DNA from 3 places in the Massilia sp. GCM10023247 genome. Region 2 is predicted to be linked to each of the others. Evidence: predicted binding sites of a transcription regulator. Region 2 holds the regulator's gene; each other region holds the start of a gene.
The links. The regulator LexA, encoded in region 2, represses DNA repair genes until DNA is damaged. The targets are predictions, from matches to a motif close to ACTGTATNNNNATACAGT.

Region 1 (5,324 bases), on a different contig from region 2:
TCGAGCTTCGAGGGTTGCTGGCGCTCGGGCTGGGCGTCGGCCGGGGCGATCGGGATCGTGCTGCCGCTCTTCTTGCCGACGGCCTGGGCCTGGCCGGTGCTGCGCGCGCCCAGTTCCGCATTGCTGACCATGGCGGGGACGATCGCGCCTTCCGGCAGGTTTTTCCAGAAGCGCGACGGGATGTGGCTTTGCATCAGCTGGGCATTCACGCGTGCCGGATTGAAGATGCTGCGGTAATAGGTGAGCCAGAGCGCCTCGCCGGTATCAATCAGGTCGGCCGCGCTCGACATCAAGGGACCGGCGTGGTGCAAGGTCGCGCCGTCCCACAGGACGCTGGCCTCGGGCGTGCCGATCATCCAGGTGACGCCGCCCATGCGGTCCTTAAAATGTTCGGCGACCTGGGGCAGCACGTCGTGGCGCGGCTCGAACCAGGCGGCGAAACGCGGCGGACCGGCGGATTCGGGACGCTCGCGGAATCGAATATAGGCATGCATGTCGTGCTCCTCGCGGCGCACCGCCTTGACCATCGCATGCAGTTTCGCGCCGTCGGCGTCGGCCGGCGATTGCACGTCGTGCTCGCCATGCTGCCAGCGCCAGATGACGCGGTACAGGAAAGCCCAGCGGTCGGGCACCCGGCAGCAGGCGGCCGACTGCAGCATCTCCATCAGCGCACGGGGGACGGATAGTCTATGCGGCGCAGCTTGTGTTATGGGCGTGAGCCCGGCAGGAGCATTATCGGCAGAAGGCGCCGCGTCCGGCGCACCCGAGAACAGGTCGTCGGCACGCGCCCCCGGCTCGCTCCAGGTGACCCGCTCCGGCGCCACCTCGTGCAGCAGCAGGTCGCGCGCGGCCTCGCGCCACTCGGCAAAGTTGCGAACCACCAGCGGCCGGCCGCCGGCGACGGTCGCGGCGGCAGCGGCGCTCATGCCGCCTTCAGCTCCGGCCACAAATTCATCTGCTCCTGCGGCGCGCCGAGATGGCGCCGCAGCAGGTCGGAACTGGCCAGCCCCTGGGCCGGCTTGTAGTCGGCCGTGACGACGAAGGGCGCGATCTTCTTCATGCTGCAGCGCAGGCGCGATAAATCTTCCCAGCGGACGCGGCGCAGGCGGCGCAGGTCGACGATGCGCTTGGCATTGCGCAGGCCGATGCCGGGCACGCGCGCGATCATCTCGGCTTCGGCGCGGTTCAGGTCCATCGGAAAATGCTCGCGGTTGGCCAGCGCCCAGGCCAGCTTGGGGTCGACGTCGAGCGCCAGGTTGCCCGACTGCGGCATCAACTCTCCTGCCGTAAAGCCATACCCGCGCAGCAGGAAATCGGCCTGGTACAGGCGGTGCTCGCGCAGCAGCGGCGGCGGCGCCAGCGGCACGCTGTCCGGGCTCTGGGGAATCGGGCTGAAGGCCGAGTAGTACACGCGCTTGAGTTTATAGCTGCCGTACAGGGTTTCGGCGGTATTCAAAATGGTGTGATCGTCGCTGGCGTCGGCGCCGACGATCATCTGCGTGCTCTGCCCGGCCGGGGCGAAACTTGGCGCCTTCGGTTCCTCGGCCTTTTCGTCGAGCTTGCGCCGGATCGAGCCCATCGCCAGTTTGATGGTGTGCACGTTCTTTTCCGGCGCCAGGCGGGTGACGCTGTCGTGCGTCGGCAGCTCGATGTTGACCGACAGGCGGTCGGCATAGCGGCCCGCCTCGGCGATCAGGAGCGGGTCGGCGTCGGGGATCGTTTTCAGGTGGATGTAGCCGCGAAAATTGTGCACTTCGCGCAGGGTGCGCGCCACGGCGACCAGTTGCTCCATCGTGTAGTCGCTCGACTGGATGATGCCGGAACTGAGGAACAGGCCGTCGATGTAGTTGCGCAGGTAGAAATCGTGGGTCAGCTTGACCACTTCCTCCACCGAAAAGCGGGCGCGCGGCACGTTCGACGTACGGCGGTTGACGCAGTACTGGCAATCGTAGACGCAGAAATTGGTGAGCAGGATTTTCAGCAGCGACACGCAGCGGCCGTCCGGCGTGTAGCTGTGGCAGATGCCCATCCCGGTGGTGGCGCCGATGCCGCCGTCGGCGCCGTCGGAGGCACGTTTCGGCGCGCCGCTGCTGGCGCAGGAGGCATCGTACTTGGCGGCGTCCGCCAGGATTTCGAGCTTGTCGGAAAGTTTCATCGGGGTGGCGAAACTGTATGGGCGTACAGTATAAACCAGCCACGATGGGGTCGGGGCACGGACCCCGCAGGATAGCGGGACAAAGGCGGTTCGTGGCGGTCCATCCGGCGCCGTGGGCGCCGGTGCCGCCACACAGGTTTAGCGCACCGGCTTGCCGTCCTGGTCCAGCACAATCACTTCTCCCCAGCCCAGCGCGCGGATGCCCGCCTCCACCTTGCGCAAGTCGCCGATCACCATCCAGGTCACCTCGTCCGGCTTGACGAATTTGCCGGCGGCCTGGCCCAACTGGGCCGGCGTCAGCGCCTTCAGGTTGGCCGAATAGCTGTTCCAGTAGTTTTCCGGCAGCCCGAGGTTGATGCTGGCGAGCGCCGCGCCTTCGAGCGCGCCGAGGGTCTCGAAACGGCCGGACAGGCGCGATGTCATGTTGCGCATGATGCTCTCGTACTCGGTTCCGACCAGCGGACGCTCGCCCGCCACGCCCTTGATCTCCTTCGCCACTTCGCGCATCGCCTCGACCGTCTTGTCGGTCTGGACCGGCGCGACCGTCATGAAACTGCGCTGGCCGCGCACTTCGGTCAGGCGCGCGCTGGTGCCGTAGCTCCAGTGTTTGTCGAGCCGCAGGTTGCGGTTCAGGCGCGAGGTCGCGATGCCGCCGAAGTTGTGCATCACCGGCTCGATGGCGAGGTCCTCGGGCTGGCCGTAGGGCTGCGACAGGTGGGCGGCGACGATGGTCGATTGCGGCGCGTCCGGCTTGTCGACCAGGTAGACCTTGCGGCCGGCGGCGCCATTTGCGCCCGCGGTCTGCTTGGCCGGCGCGGTGCCGGGGGCCCAGCGGCCGAACGAGGCCTCGAGTGCCGGCAGCAGCTTCTCCATCGTGGTGTCGCCGGCCACGACCAGGGTGGCGCTGCCCGCTTTGAACCAGGCCGCATGCCAGGCGGCGAGGTCGTCGCGGGTGATGCCTTCGACGCTGGCGCTGGTGCCGCTGGCCGGCTTGCCGTAGGCGTGTTCCGGGCCGTACAGCAGGCCCGGGACCAGCCGCGCCGCCAGGATACTCGGCTGGGCCTTTTCCTGGCCGATCTGGGCCATGCGGCGGCCCTTTTGCAGCGTGAACTGGTCTTGCGGGAAGCTCGGCGCCAGCGCCGCCTCGGCCATGATCGCCAGTGACGGCGCCAGGTTGGCTGACGTTGCCTGCAGGCGCACCAGCGACTGGTCGGCGCTGGTGCCGGTCGACAGGCTCGCGCCCAGGTTGTCCAGCGCGTCCGACAGGGCGAAGGCGTCGCGCGTCTTCGTGCCCTTGTCGAGCAGGTCGAGTGCCAGCGAGGCCGCGCCGGCGCGGGCGACGGTGTCGGAGGCGGCGCCGGCATCGACTGCCAGCGTCGCGTTGACGATCGGGGCCGTGTGGCGCTCGAGCAGGATGACTTTCAGGCCGTTCTTGAGCTGGGCGCGCTGCATCGCCGGGAACGTCACATCCGGCGCTTCGCCGAGGCTAGGGAGCAGCTTGCGGTCGAGCGTCGATGGGACGGCGGCCAGTTTCGCGAACGGGCGCACCGTCATCGTGTAATGGTGCGCGCGCAGCCATTTGTTACCTGCGGCCTTCACCTCCGGCGCGCCGGCCTTGACCGTTTGCTCGAGGCGCGTGAGATAGGTGTCCGGCGCGCCGCCGTAGGTCGTGCTCTCGGCCAGCAGGTTGGCGCGGCCGCCCAGGCGTTCGATGCTGCGCGAGAAGCCGGCCAGGCCGCGCGTCTTCACGCGCGCCAGCTCGGCGGCGGTCGGCCCCTTGTCGAGCAGTTCCGCCACGACGGCATCGATCTCGCGCTCCACCAGCAGCGGGTCGACGCCCGGCTTGACGGTGGCGACGATGCTGAACACGCCGGCCAGTTCCCGGTCGTCGAAGTAGGCCGAGACATTCGTGGCCAGGCCCTTGTCGTAGACGAGGCGCTTGTCCAGGCGCGCGCTCTTCGAGCCGGCCAGCACGTCGGCCAGCAGCGAGAGGCGCGGCGTGTCGGCGTCGCGCCAGCCCGGCGCGTGCCAGTTGCGGTAGATGCGCACCTGCGGCACGTGGTCTTCCATCTCGTCGCGGATGTTGCGGTCCAGGGCAGGAATCCACCGTTCCGTGCGCGGCAGCGGCGGGCCCGGCGGGATCGCGCCGAAGTACTTGTTCACCAGTTCATACGCCTTTTCCGGCGTGATGTCGCCGGCCAGCGTGATCACCGCGTTGTTCGGGCCGTAATAGGTGCGGTACCACTCGCGGATGTCTTCCAGCGAGGCGGCCGACAAATCTTCCATGCTGCCGATGGTCGACCACGAATACGGGTGCGAATACGGGTACATCTTGGCGCTGATCTCGTTGCGCACGCGGCCATAGGGCTGGTTTTCTCCCTGGCGCTTCTCGTTCTGCACCACGCCGCGCTCGCGCTCGAGCATCTCCTTCGAGATGTAGTTGCCGAGGAAGCCCATGCGGTCCGATTCGAGGAACAGCGTGCGCTCCAGCGCCGACACCGGCACGTCCTCGAAGAAGTTGGTGCGGTCGGTATTCGTGGTGCCGTTACGGTTGTTCGCGCCGAGGTCGTCCATCGCCTCGCGGAAGCCGTGCGGGTAGTTTTCGGAGCCGTTGAAGAAGAAGTGCTCGAACAGGTGGGCAAACCCGGTCTTGCCGCGTTTCTCGTTGCGCGAGCCGACGTGGTACCACATGTTCACGCCGACCACGGGCACGCTGTGGTCCTCGTGCACGACCAGGGTCAGGCCGTTGGGCAGCACGAATTTCTTGGCGTCGATCGTGTAGGCCTGGCGGTCGAAACCTCCCGCCTTGGCGGCGGTGGCAGGGGCGGCGTGCGCAGGCAGCACGGCGGTCGAAGCGAAGGCGAGCGCCAGCGCAGCGAGAAGCGGTTTGTTCATGGGTCTCCGGCGAGCGGTGTAGTTGTTGTGCGCGGTATTTTACAGGCGCGCTGTCGAGGCCGGGACAGGTTTTGCCCCCTTTCGGATATGCATGCGACCAGCGCCAGGACAGCCGCTACGCCGCTTCCTGGACAAGTCCCTGGACCTGTTCCAGCTGCAGCGCCGTCATCCGCCCCGCCACCCGTTTTAGATACGGCCCGGCCGCGGCCACGCCGGCGCCGGCCGCGCGCGCCAGCCACTCGCAGGCCGCGACCGGGTCGCGCAGCGCGCCCTG
Region 2 (5,324 bases):
CGGCCGGTACGCAGGCGGTGCTGGTCGAGCTGGCCGACCGAGCCGAGCATACGCATGGCCAGCTGGGCGCCGCCCATCTCCATCGAGAACACGGCCACCGGCAGGCCCGCTTCGATCGCGACGTTCTCGCCGATGTTGACCGAGAACGCGGTCTTGCCCATCGACGGACGGCCGGCGACGATCACCAGGTCGCCCGGCTGCAGGCCGGAGGTCATGCGGTCGAGGTCGATGAAACCGGTCGGCACGCCCGTGATTTCGCCCTGGTTCTCGCGCGAGTACAGCTCGTCGATGCGCTCGACCACCTGGGTGAGCAGCGGCTGGATCGGATTCCAGCCCTGGGCGCCACGCGCGCCGGACTCGGCAATCGCGAAGATCTTGGATTCGGCCTCGTCCAGCATCTGCTTGACTTCCTTGCCCTGCGGATTGAACGCGTTGCCCGAGATCTCGTCGGCAACGGTAATCAGCTTGCGCAGGATGCCGCGGTCGCGCACGATTTCGGCGTAGCGGCGGATGTTGGCGGCGGACGGCGTGTTCTGCGCCATCGCGTTCAGGTACTGGAGCCCGCCCACGTCCTCGGCCTTGCCGAGGGACACCATGGCTTCGTAGACGGTGATCACGTCGGCCGGCTTGCCGCTGTTAATCAGGCGCACCATCTGTTCGAAGATGATGCGGTGGTCGTAGCGGTAGAAATCGTCCGCGTGCATGAAGTCGGCAATACGGTCCCACGCCGCATTGTCGCGCAGGAGGCCGCCGATGACGGACTGCTCTGCTTCGATGGAATGCGGGGGAATGCGCAGCGATTCGATTTGCGGATCTGCGGGGTTATTCATGGCGGGCATTATAACCTTTCCGCTCACGCGGCTGAAATAATTGGGGAGTTTCTGCCAATAAAAAAAGCCGGGCGAACCCGGCTTTTTCGTTTAAACAACAGCTCTTGACGAGCGTGTTTTTGTGCGTACTAAGTTGCTTATCAAGCAGCTTCGCCAACGACGGCGATGGTGATTTCAGCCACGACGTCGGTGTGCAGAGCGACAGCGACTGGATGCTCGCCGGTGGTCTTCAGCGGGCCGGTCGGCAGGCGAACTTGCGCCTTTTCGACTGCGAAACCTTGCTTGGTCAGGGCTTCGGCGATGTCGAAGTTGGTGACCGAACCGAACAGGCGACCGTCAACGCCGGCCTTCTGGGCGATGGTGATGGTCATGCCGCCCAGCTTGTCGCCTTGGGCTTGCGAAGCGGCCAGCTTTTCGGCGGCTGCCTTTTCCAGCTCGGCGCGCTTGACTTCGAACTCGGCCACAGCGGCCTGGGTGGCGCGGCGGGCCATCTTTTGCGGGATCAGGAAGTTACGTGCGTAACCGTCCTTGACCTTGACCACGTCGCCCAGGTTGCCGACGTTAACAACTTTTTCCAAAAGGATAACTTGCATATTTTTCTCCAGAAAATTCGGACTGTACGGCGCTGATTAGGCGTTGTGCAGGTCGGTGTACGGCAGCAGCGCGAGGTAGCGTGCGCGCTTGATCGCGGTGTCGACCTGGCGCTGGTAGTGCGCCTTGGTACCGGTCAGGCGTGCCGGCATGATCTTGCCGTTTTCCTGGACGAAGTCCTTCAGGGTGTCGACGTCTTTGTAGTCAACCTGTTCCACGTTTGCAGCGGTGAAGCGGCAGAACTTCTTGCGCTTGAACAGCGGGTTCTGCTGTTTGCGCTTCAGTTTTTCTTTGGCTTTGTTTTTGTCGAACTTTTTACCGAATGCCATTTGAGGCTCCTGTATCTAAAAGGTGGGCCGCTAACTCTTCTTTAAGCGGCGGCACTGAAATCAATGATGTGAAACACCAGGGCTTTGCTGTTGCGGTTCTTCCTGGCCAAGAATCCCGTGAACTGGTGCGCCGCGCCGAGTTCGGCACTGGCGAAGCGGCCCGAAATTTCTCCCGCGGCGAACGCGGCAATTTCGAACTCGACCAGTCTCGCTATTCCTGCCTCGACCTGCTGCGAACTGTGCAGCAAGATTGCCGAGACGACCGGCACGCCGGCGGGGGTGTAGCGCAGTACGTCGCGTTCAGCAATCGTTGCGACGACTTGTAACTGGTTCACTTCCTGTTCACGATTCCTGGCAGAAGAATTTAGGCAGCAGCTGGGGCCGGGGCTGCAGCAGCAGCCGGGGCTTCTGCGCGGTGGCTCTTGGCTGCGTCTTCACGCTGGACCGACTTCATCATTGGCGACGGAGCGGTTTCAGCCTTCTTCATCTTCACGGTCAGGTGACGCAGCACGGCATCATTGAACTTGAATGCGGTTTCCAGCTCGACCAGGGTCTCGTTGTCGCACTCGATGTTCATGCAGATGTAGTGTGCCTTCGGCAGCTTCTGGATCTGGTAAGCCATCTGGCGACGGCCCCAGTCTTCCACGCGATGGATGTTACCGCCGCGCGCGGTGACGCTGGCCTTGTAACGCTCGATCATCGCCGGGACTTGCTCGCTTTGGTCCGGGTGGACGATAAAAACGATTTCATAATGACGCATGCAACACTCCTTAAGGACGTTTAAACAAATGCCCACCTCGGCGTCAAGACGAGTGTGGGAAGGGAAAGCCGGCAATTATAACGTGATCCGACCGCCAGCACAATCGCCTAGGGGCGTCGCCCCGCCGCCACAGCTTCCCGCAGGGAAATCGTACAATTTCGGCGATTTCCCTTGCTTTTGCCGAAATACTGTACAAAAATACAGTCTGAATCATTAACCCGTGGCAGATCCATGCTCAAGCTCACTGCAAGGCAACAACAGATCCTTGACCTGATCAAGGAAGCGATCGACAACACCGGCTTCCCGCCCACGCGCGCCGAGATCGCCAAGGAATTGGGCTTCAAGTCGGCCAATGCCGCCGAGGAACACCTGCAGGCGCTGGCCCGCAAAGGCGCCATCGAAATCGTCTCCGGCACCTCGCGCGGCATCCGCCTGATCGGCGCTTCGCTGCCGGCACCGGTGCCGCACGTGCCCGCGGCCCTGCTGATGTCGCTGCCCCTGGTCGGCCGGGTCGCTGCCGGTTCGCCGATCCTGGCCCAGGAACATGTCGAAGCGACCTACAACGTCGATCCGGCCATGTTCGGCGCCCGCCCCGACTTCCTGCTGAAGGTGCGCGGCTGGTCGATGCGCGACGCCGGCATCATGGACGGCGACTTCCTCGCCGTGAAGAAGATCGACAGCGCCAAGAACGGCCAGATCGTCGTCGCCCGCATTGGCGAAGACGTCACCGTCAAGCGCTATCGCAAGACCGGCGAACTGATCGAACTGCTGCCGGAAAATCCGGACTTCAAGGTCATTCGCGTGGAACCGGGCGACGAGTTCGCGCTCGAGGGCCTGGCGGTCGGATTGATGCGCAGCTGGCACTAAGCTGGCACTAAGCTGGCACTGCGCCGGCATGACGCTGGCTTGGACCGGCAAGGACAAAGGCGGCGTTCGCGGGCGTTTTGCCAGCTCGGCCGCGTGGCCTGCGTTACCTCCCCACCGGCGCGTAATTATTCTTGCGCGCCTCGATGTCTCTCGCCCTCTCCTGCGATGGCTTGACGCCGACGATGGCGTTATGCTCGGCGACATATGCTTCGGTCGCACTACGCCACGCAGCGACGTCGGCCAGCACCAGTTTTGAAGTGACACGCGCTTCTTCCGACAGGTTCTCGCCGATGACCGCGAGCCGCTTGTTGGCACGCTCTGTTTCGGCGGCGTTCAGCAGCTTGACGATATCGGCCGGGATCCGCTGCACCAAGGGCATGGACGCGTTCAGGTTGGTCACATAGCCGTTGTAACATGCCTGCCAGGTTGCGATACTGGCCGATACGCGCTCGATGTCGACGGTTTGTTTCGACATCGCGGGAATGCGCGGGGCCGGGCAGTTGAATTGCCCCTCCTTCAAGTCCTCCCCCTCGTAACCCTCGACCCAGTGGGCGATGTCCGCCTGACGGGCCTTGCGCTGCCCCATGATATCGAGCGATGCACTCGCGACCGCATTGCCCTTCGCTGCCGCCTTGCGGAACCAGGCCTCGGCCTTGGCCTCGTCGACCGCTCCTGCCTCACCATACCAATACATCTGGCCCAGGCGCTGCTGCGCCTCGACATTGCCCGCGTTGGCAAGCTTCGTATAGGCCTGTAGCGCTTCAGGATAGGATTTCTTCGCAAACAACGCGTTCGCGTCGAGCAAAGGATCGGCGTAAGCCGCGGAACAGAACAGCAGGCTGGTTGCGAAGAGGAGGCGCTTCATGGAGGTCGAGGTGAGGGAAAGGAACATGGTACCGCGAATGCTCCCTCCACCTCAACTTTCCTGTCTTCGATTTAGCGTCCGGTTGCCGGCGGCGGGCTCACCGGTTGCGGAGTCATCGACGGATACTTGGTCTGGCGTTCGATTTCGTTTTCCTGCATGCGCCGCGTCCGCATGTCATATTCCTGCCTGCGCGCCGTGTTCTCTGCAAGGACCACACGTTCCGTCTCACTGTGCCAGCGCCCGTGCTGGGCCGTGATCTGCTGCGCCTCCTGCTCGGCCTGTGCAATCGTCTTTCCGTAGACGCCAGTCAGGTGGGCGACCGCCTGCTCGGCTTCGCGCGGGGTCAGCAGTTTGGCGACATCGGCCGGGATGCGCTTACCCGGCGGCATGGCGTCGTTGATGTTGGCGACAAAACCGTTATAGCATTGCTGCCACGCCAGATACGCGTCCGAGGTTTTCTTGATCTCCTGGTTCGTCTTCGACATGGCCGGGATCTGGGGCGCTGTGCAATTGAAACGGCCCGCCGTCAGGTCGTCGCCCTTGTAACCGCTCGTCCAGTAGGCGATGTCGGCGGCGCGCACTTCGCGCTGCTTGAGAATCGCGAGCGACTCGACGGCGCCGCCATGCCCGCGGGCCGCCGCCTTCTGCATCCAGGCCGTGGCCGACTTCATGTCTACGGCAGTACCGTCACCGTACCAGTACATCTCGCCCAGCCGGAACTGCGCTTCTACATTGCCTGCTTGGGCAAGTTTGGCATAGAGCGGGAGTGCCTTGTCGTAAGCTTTTGCTGCGAGGAATTTATCAGCATCCTCCAAGTCACCTGCCACTGCCAGTCCGGATAAACCAAAAACCATCGCGCAAAGCAGCCGTTTCATATTTCCTCCGTATTGAAGTGCTAACAATACTAGACTAGGAGGTTATGCTTGGCAACAGATTATTGGTTACCCGAATTGGGTGGAGAGCGCCCTGGCGAAGTCTTCCAGCAAATCGTCCGTGTCTTCGATACCGACCGATACCCGGATCAGCGACTCGGCGATGCCCATGCTGGCACGGCGCTCGGCCCCCATCTCGAAGAAGATCGT
Region 3 (5,324 bases), on a different contig from region 2:
CGATAAGTCGACAGTGGCGTACTGCCTCTCCGGACGAGATTCATGGTAAGCCTCCTTTCCTCACGGTGAACATGCGCGGCAAAGGTGCCGCACCTGATTTATAGGGCAGCGCCGGGCCAATTTCAAGGCAGGCTGGAAGGGGAGGGGCGCCCCTGTGCCGGGACTTTGCGCAAGGGCAGAAATCGTGCAGCCGACCGGAACCGACAGGGCTTGTCGTGGTCGGCGCAGGCTGGCGAAAGGGCGAGCGCCGCGGCTGCGTCAGCCGAGCTGGGCGCGGTGGAAGCGCAGGTGGTCTTCGATGAAGGTCGAGATGAAGTAATAGCCGTGGTCGTAGCCGGCGTGGCGGCGCAGGGTGAGCGGCTGGCCGGCCGCCCGGCAGGCGGCCTCGAAGGCGTCCGGATTGAGCTGGTCCGGCAGGAACTTGTCGGCCAGGCCCTGGTCGACCAGGATGCCGCCGGGGAAGCGCACCGGCCCGGCGGCCACCAGTTCGGTAGCGTCATGGGCGCGCCAGGCGGCGCGGTCGGCGCCCAGGTAGCCGCCGAACGCCTTTTCGCCCCAGGGGCAGCGCGCCGGCGCGGCGATCGGGGCGAACGCCGACACCGAACGGAACAGCTCGGGGTTGCGCAGCGCGATCGTCAGGGCGCCGTGGCCGCCCATCGAATGGCCGAAGATGCCGCAGCGCGCTGGGTCGCCGCCGAACTCCTCGAGCACCAGTTCGCGCAGTTCGAGGATGTGGCTGTACATGCGGTAGTGGCGCGCCCATGGTTCCTGGGTCGCGTCGAGGTAGAAGCCGGCGCCGGCGCCGAAATCCCAGCTGTCGGTCTCGCCCGGCACCCCGGCGCCGCGCGGGCTGGTGTCGGGGGCGACCAGGATCACGCCTTCCTGGGCCGCCACGCGCTGGGCGCCGGCCTTGGTCATGAAGGTCTCTTCGGTGCAGGTCAGGCCGGCGAGGTAGAACAGGACGGGCAGCCTGCGGGCATCGGCGCCGGGCGGCAGGTACACGGAAAAGCGCATCGGCAGCCCGATCGCCTTTGATTCGTACTGGTAGAAGCGCTGGAGGCCGCCGAAGCAGGCGTGTTCGCTGAGCAGTTGTAGCATACCGTTCTCCGTCTTGGTCAATGGTCAACAGTGCAAGTATGCCATCCCGAACGCGGCCGCGTGAGGGCACGCCCGTTCAGACGATGCCGGCCGCTCCCAGCAGGGCGCCGAGGGCGAGCACCCACAGCAGGTGCAGCCGCGTGCGCCAGATGAGCACGCAACTGCCCAGTGCCAGCAGCCACAGCCGCCACGGCTGGGCGCCGGCCGCCCCGCTCGCGGTGGAGGTGGCGAGGATCCAGCTGGTGGCCAGCAACAGGGCGATCACGACCGGCGCCATGCCCAGCTTGAAGGCGCGCACGCCGAGCAGTTCGCGGTTGCGGTGGCCCCATTGTGCGACCTGGTAGGTGAAGATGCCCGATGGCAGCAGGATGCCGGTCATGGTGGTGGCCACGCCGAGCCAGGCGGCCAGCGTGCTGCCCGCGTTCATGCCGACCTTCCAGCCCATCAGCGCCACGAACAGCACGTTCGGCCCGGGCGCCGCCTGGGCCAGCGCGATCGCATCGTTGAACTGGGCCTGGGTCAGCCAGCCTTGCTGCTCGACCAGGAAGCGGTGCATTTCCGGCGTCATCGAGATGGCGCCGCCGAAGGACATCGCGGACAGCATCAGGTAGTGGCCGAACAGGTTGAGCCAGTCGTGCCAGCCGAGGGTGATCTGGAGGCCGGTCATGGGCGCATCCGGTGCCAGGTGAGCAGGCAGCCGAGGCCGCCGAGGCCGAGCAGCACGTAGACCAGCGGCAGGCGCACCAGCGCCACCAGCACGAAGGCGGCCAGCCCGATCGCAGAGGAAACGGGCAGCGGCAGCGGATGGCGCAGCAGGCTGCCGGCCAGCTTCAGGCCGGCGGCGGCGATCAGCCCCGCCGACACGGCGGCCATGCCGCGCAGGGCGCCGGCCACCTGCGGGTTGTCGACGAAGCGGGCGTGGAGCGTGGCGAGCAGCAGCACCACGAGCAGCGGGATGGCCAGCATGCCGGCCACGGCCGCCAGGGCGCCGGGCAGGCCGAAGTAGCGCGCGCCGATCATCATCGAGATGTTGACGACGTTCGGCCCCGGCATGATCTGCGCCACCGCCCAGTCCTCGATGAATTCTTCCTGGGTCAGCCAGCGCTTGCGGTCGACCAGTTCGCGCTGGACGACGGCCAGCACGCCGCCGAAACCCTGCAGGGCGAGCACCGTAAAGGCGAGGAACAGGTCGAACAGGGAAGCCGGATGCGGGTGGCCGGGCGCGGATGCCGGGGATGCTGCGGCGGACGTCGATTCGGGAGGAGGGGAGCTCATCCCGCAATTATCGCGCCCGCCCGGCCTGTCTTGCAATCAGCCGCCGCCGATCCCCCGCATGACGCGTCCGCTGCCGCCGCATTGGGGGCAGGATCTGCCGTCGGCGAGCTTGCCGCTGCCGGCGCAGGCTTCGCATACGTCTTCGCCGGCGCCGGGCGTGCCGGGAGCGGCTTCGTCGCCGGGGTTGAGGTCGGGTTCGGGAGTGGTTGCCATGGGTTCCTCGCAGGTGCGTTGGAGGCCGGATCGGCCCGGAAGGGACTACGCGGCCATTCTAGGCCGGGCGCCGGCGCGGCGGCGCACCGGTTGCCGTGCGGTCGTCTGTACAACTTTTGATGTTTTCGATAGGAACTTGACATTGACTTTGCGAGCGATTGATCGATACTCAATGGCAACCCAATGCTTCCACACAGAAAGGGAGGTCACGATGACGGTCAGTGCAGTTGCCGCAGTCGCGGTTCCCGGCACCCGTGCCGACGCCAGCGGAGAAGCCCGCCACGACCTGCGCCAGCGCGCAATCGTCGACGCCGGCCTCGCCGTACTGGTCAGCAGCAACATGATGTCTGCCTTCGAATACCTGCGGACCCGCGACATTGCCACCGATGTCATCGAGCGTGTGCTGCTCGAACCCGACCAGCGCAGGTCGACCGGTTAAAGTTTCCTCCAATCTACTCATTGCGATATAAATCTGGCATTTTTGTGGCGCTCGAACAAGTGCTGTTATACACAAAAATTGCTTTTTTTTAATAAAGCACGAGACCGCGCTCCCTCCGCACAACTGCATGCAAGTCCTTGATTTGCCGTAGTTTGGGCGCTGCCCGTGGAACGGGCAGTTTGTTGAAAGCCGCATCCTGACGGGTTTGCGGCATGTCAAGCCCCACCTTTTCCACAAAGTTATTCACAGACTTTGTGGATATCCGAAAAACTGCTTTGTTTCCGGCGACTTAGCCGACTAGCGTCGTGTGTTACCTGAGCTTGACTCAAGCATGGGGCATGGTTTGGCCGTCACGGCCGCCGCTCGGGATTGCAAAATCTGCTTGCTAGCCGGCACTGGACAAATGTACAGTTGCGCTGTCCTCCAACACGATCCACCCATGTCCGCTGCCGCCGCCGTTTCCGCCTCCACACCCGCCTCTGCATCTGCTCCCGCATCTGCTCACGCCTCTGCGCCTGTATCCGACGATCCGTTCGCCGGCCTCAATCCCGAGCAGCGCAGGGCGGTCGAACACGACCTGGACACGGCCGCGCCCCGTCCCTTGCTGGTGGTGGCCGGCGCCGGCTCGGGCAAGACGAATACCCTCGCGCACCGGGTCGCGCGGCTGATTCTGGCCGGAGCCGACCCGCAGCGCCTGTTGCTGCTGACCTTCTCGCGGCGTGCCGCCAACGAGATGACCCAGCGCGCCTCCAACGTGCTGCACCGCGTGCTGCACCGCGCGGGGAGCCAGACCCAGGTGATGTCCTCGCTGCCCTGGGCCGGCACCTTCCACAGCCTCGGCGCCCGCCTGTTGCGCGAGTATGCGGGGCGCATAGGCCTGGACGAATCCTTCACCATCCACGACCGCGGCGACTCCGAGGACCTGATGGGCATGGTGCGCCACGAGATCGGCGCAACAAACACCCAAAAGCGCTTTCCGCTGAAGGGCACCTGCCTGGCTATCTATTCGCGCGTGGTCAATTCGCGCGAGCCGCTCGACCAGGTGCTGCAGAGCACCTTCCCCTGGTGCGGCGAGTGGGAAGCCGAGCTCAAACGCCTGTTCGGCGCCTATGTCGACGCCAAGCAGGAGCAGAACGTGCTCGACTATGACGACCTGCTGCTGTTCTGGGCCGAGATGGCCGCCGATCCGGAGCTGGGGCCGGAAATCGGCGCGCGCTTCGATCACGTGCTGGTCGACGAATACCAGGACACGAATCGCCTGCAGGCGGCGATCATCACCGGCATGAAGCCCGATGGCCGGGGCGTGATGGTGGTCGGCGACGACGCCCAGTCGATCTATTCGTTCCGCGGCGCCACGGTGCGCAACATCCTCGATTTCCCCGGGCAGTTCTCGCAGCCGGCCGAGGTCGTCACGCTCGACCGGAATTACCGTTCGACCCAGCCCATCCTCGACGCCTCGAACGCCGTGATCGCAGCAAGCGTCGAGCGCCACGCCAAGACGCTCTGGACCGACAAGGCGGCCGGCGGCCTGCCGCAGCTGGTGCTGATCCCGGACGAGGCGGAGCAGGCGCGCTGGGTGTGCAGGCGCATCCTCGAACACCGCGAAGCCGGCATCAAACTGACCCAGCAGGCGGTGCTGTTTCGCGCCGCCAGCCACAGCGCCGCGCTCGAACTCGAGCTCATGCGACGGAATATCCCCTTCGTCAAGTTCGGCGGCCTGAAATTCCTGGAAGCGTCGCACATCAAGGATGTGCTGGCCGTGCTGCGTTTCGCCCAGAACCCGAACGGCCGCATGGCGGGCTTCCGGGTGGCCCAGCTGATCCCCGGCATCGGTCCGGCCACGGCGACGCGCCTGCTGGACGCGGTGGCCGAGGCGCCCGAGGCGCTGAGCGCGGTCGAGGCCTTCGAACCGCCTGCCCGCAGCCGCGCCGACTGGGACGCCTTCGTGGTCCTGTACCGGCGCTTGCGCACGCCCGGCCTGCGCTGGCCGGCCGACATCGAGCTGGTCAAGAACTGGTACCTGCCGCACCTCGAGCGCCTGCACGACGACGCCCAGGTGCGTGCGGCGGACGTGGAGCAGCTGGCGCAGCTGGCAGGCGGCCACGGCAGCCGCGAAACCTTCCTCGCCGAAATCACGCTCGACCCGCCCGAGGCCACCAGCGACCGCGCCGGCCCGCCGCTGCTCGACGAGGATTACCTGATCCTGTCGACCATCCATTCGTCCAAGGGACAAGAGTGGAAATCGGTGCACGTGCTGAACGTCGTCGACGGCTGCATCCCCTCGGACATGAGCACCGGC

Region 1: ACFPAH_RS18050 (putative DNA modification/repair radical SAM protein) is a predicted target of LexA. The motif match lies at 2,168-2,185, and genes of this name have one in related genera.
Region 3: ACFPAH_RS02850 (ATP-dependent helicase) is a predicted target of LexA. The motif match lies at 3,420-3,437, and genes of this name have one in related genera.

What each region holds. Positions count from the first base shown of each region.
Region 1 is NZ_JBHSIB010000022.1:268,923-274,246, forward strand. Features, by position in the region: gene ACFPAH_RS18045 (UdgX family uracil-DNA binding protein) at 1-926, opposite strand, end outside; gene ACFPAH_RS18050 (putative DNA modification/repair radical SAM protein) at 923-2,155, opposite strand; gene ACFPAH_RS18055 (M16 family metallopeptidase) at 2,294-5,050, opposite strand; gene ACFPAH_RS18060 (hypothetical protein) at 5,166-5,324, opposite strand, start outside.
Region 2 is NZ_JBHSIB010000007.1:29,196-34,519, forward strand. Features, by position in the region: gene ACFPAH_RS03865 (replicative DNA helicase) at 1-830, opposite strand, end outside; gene rplI (50S ribosomal protein L9) at 971-1,423, opposite strand; gene rpsR (30S ribosomal protein S18) at 1,460-1,750, opposite strand; gene priB (primosomal replication protein N) at 1,792-2,085, opposite strand; gene rpsF (30S ribosomal protein S6) at 2,115-2,510, opposite strand; gene lexA (transcriptional repressor LexA) at 2,742-3,377, shown strand; gene ACFPAH_RS03895 (tetratricopeptide repeat protein) at 3,481-4,269, opposite strand; gene ACFPAH_RS03900 (tetratricopeptide repeat protein) at 4,314-5,117, opposite strand; gene ACFPAH_RS03905 (cystathionine gamma-synthase family protein) at 5,184-5,324, opposite strand, start outside.
Region 3 is NZ_JBHSIB010000006.1:23,120-28,443, forward strand. Features, by position in the region: gene ACFPAH_RS02820 (Hsp20/alpha crystallin family protein) at 1-44, opposite strand, end outside; gene fghA (S-formylglutathione hydrolase) at 259-1,098, opposite strand; gene ACFPAH_RS02830 (chromate transporter) at 1,175-1,765, opposite strand; gene ACFPAH_RS02835 (chromate transporter) at 1,762-2,373, opposite strand; gene ACFPAH_RS02840 (hypothetical protein) at 2,410-2,586, opposite strand; gene ACFPAH_RS02845 (hypothetical protein) at 2,798-3,025, shown strand; gene ACFPAH_RS02850 (ATP-dependent helicase) at 3,465-5,324, shown strand, end outside.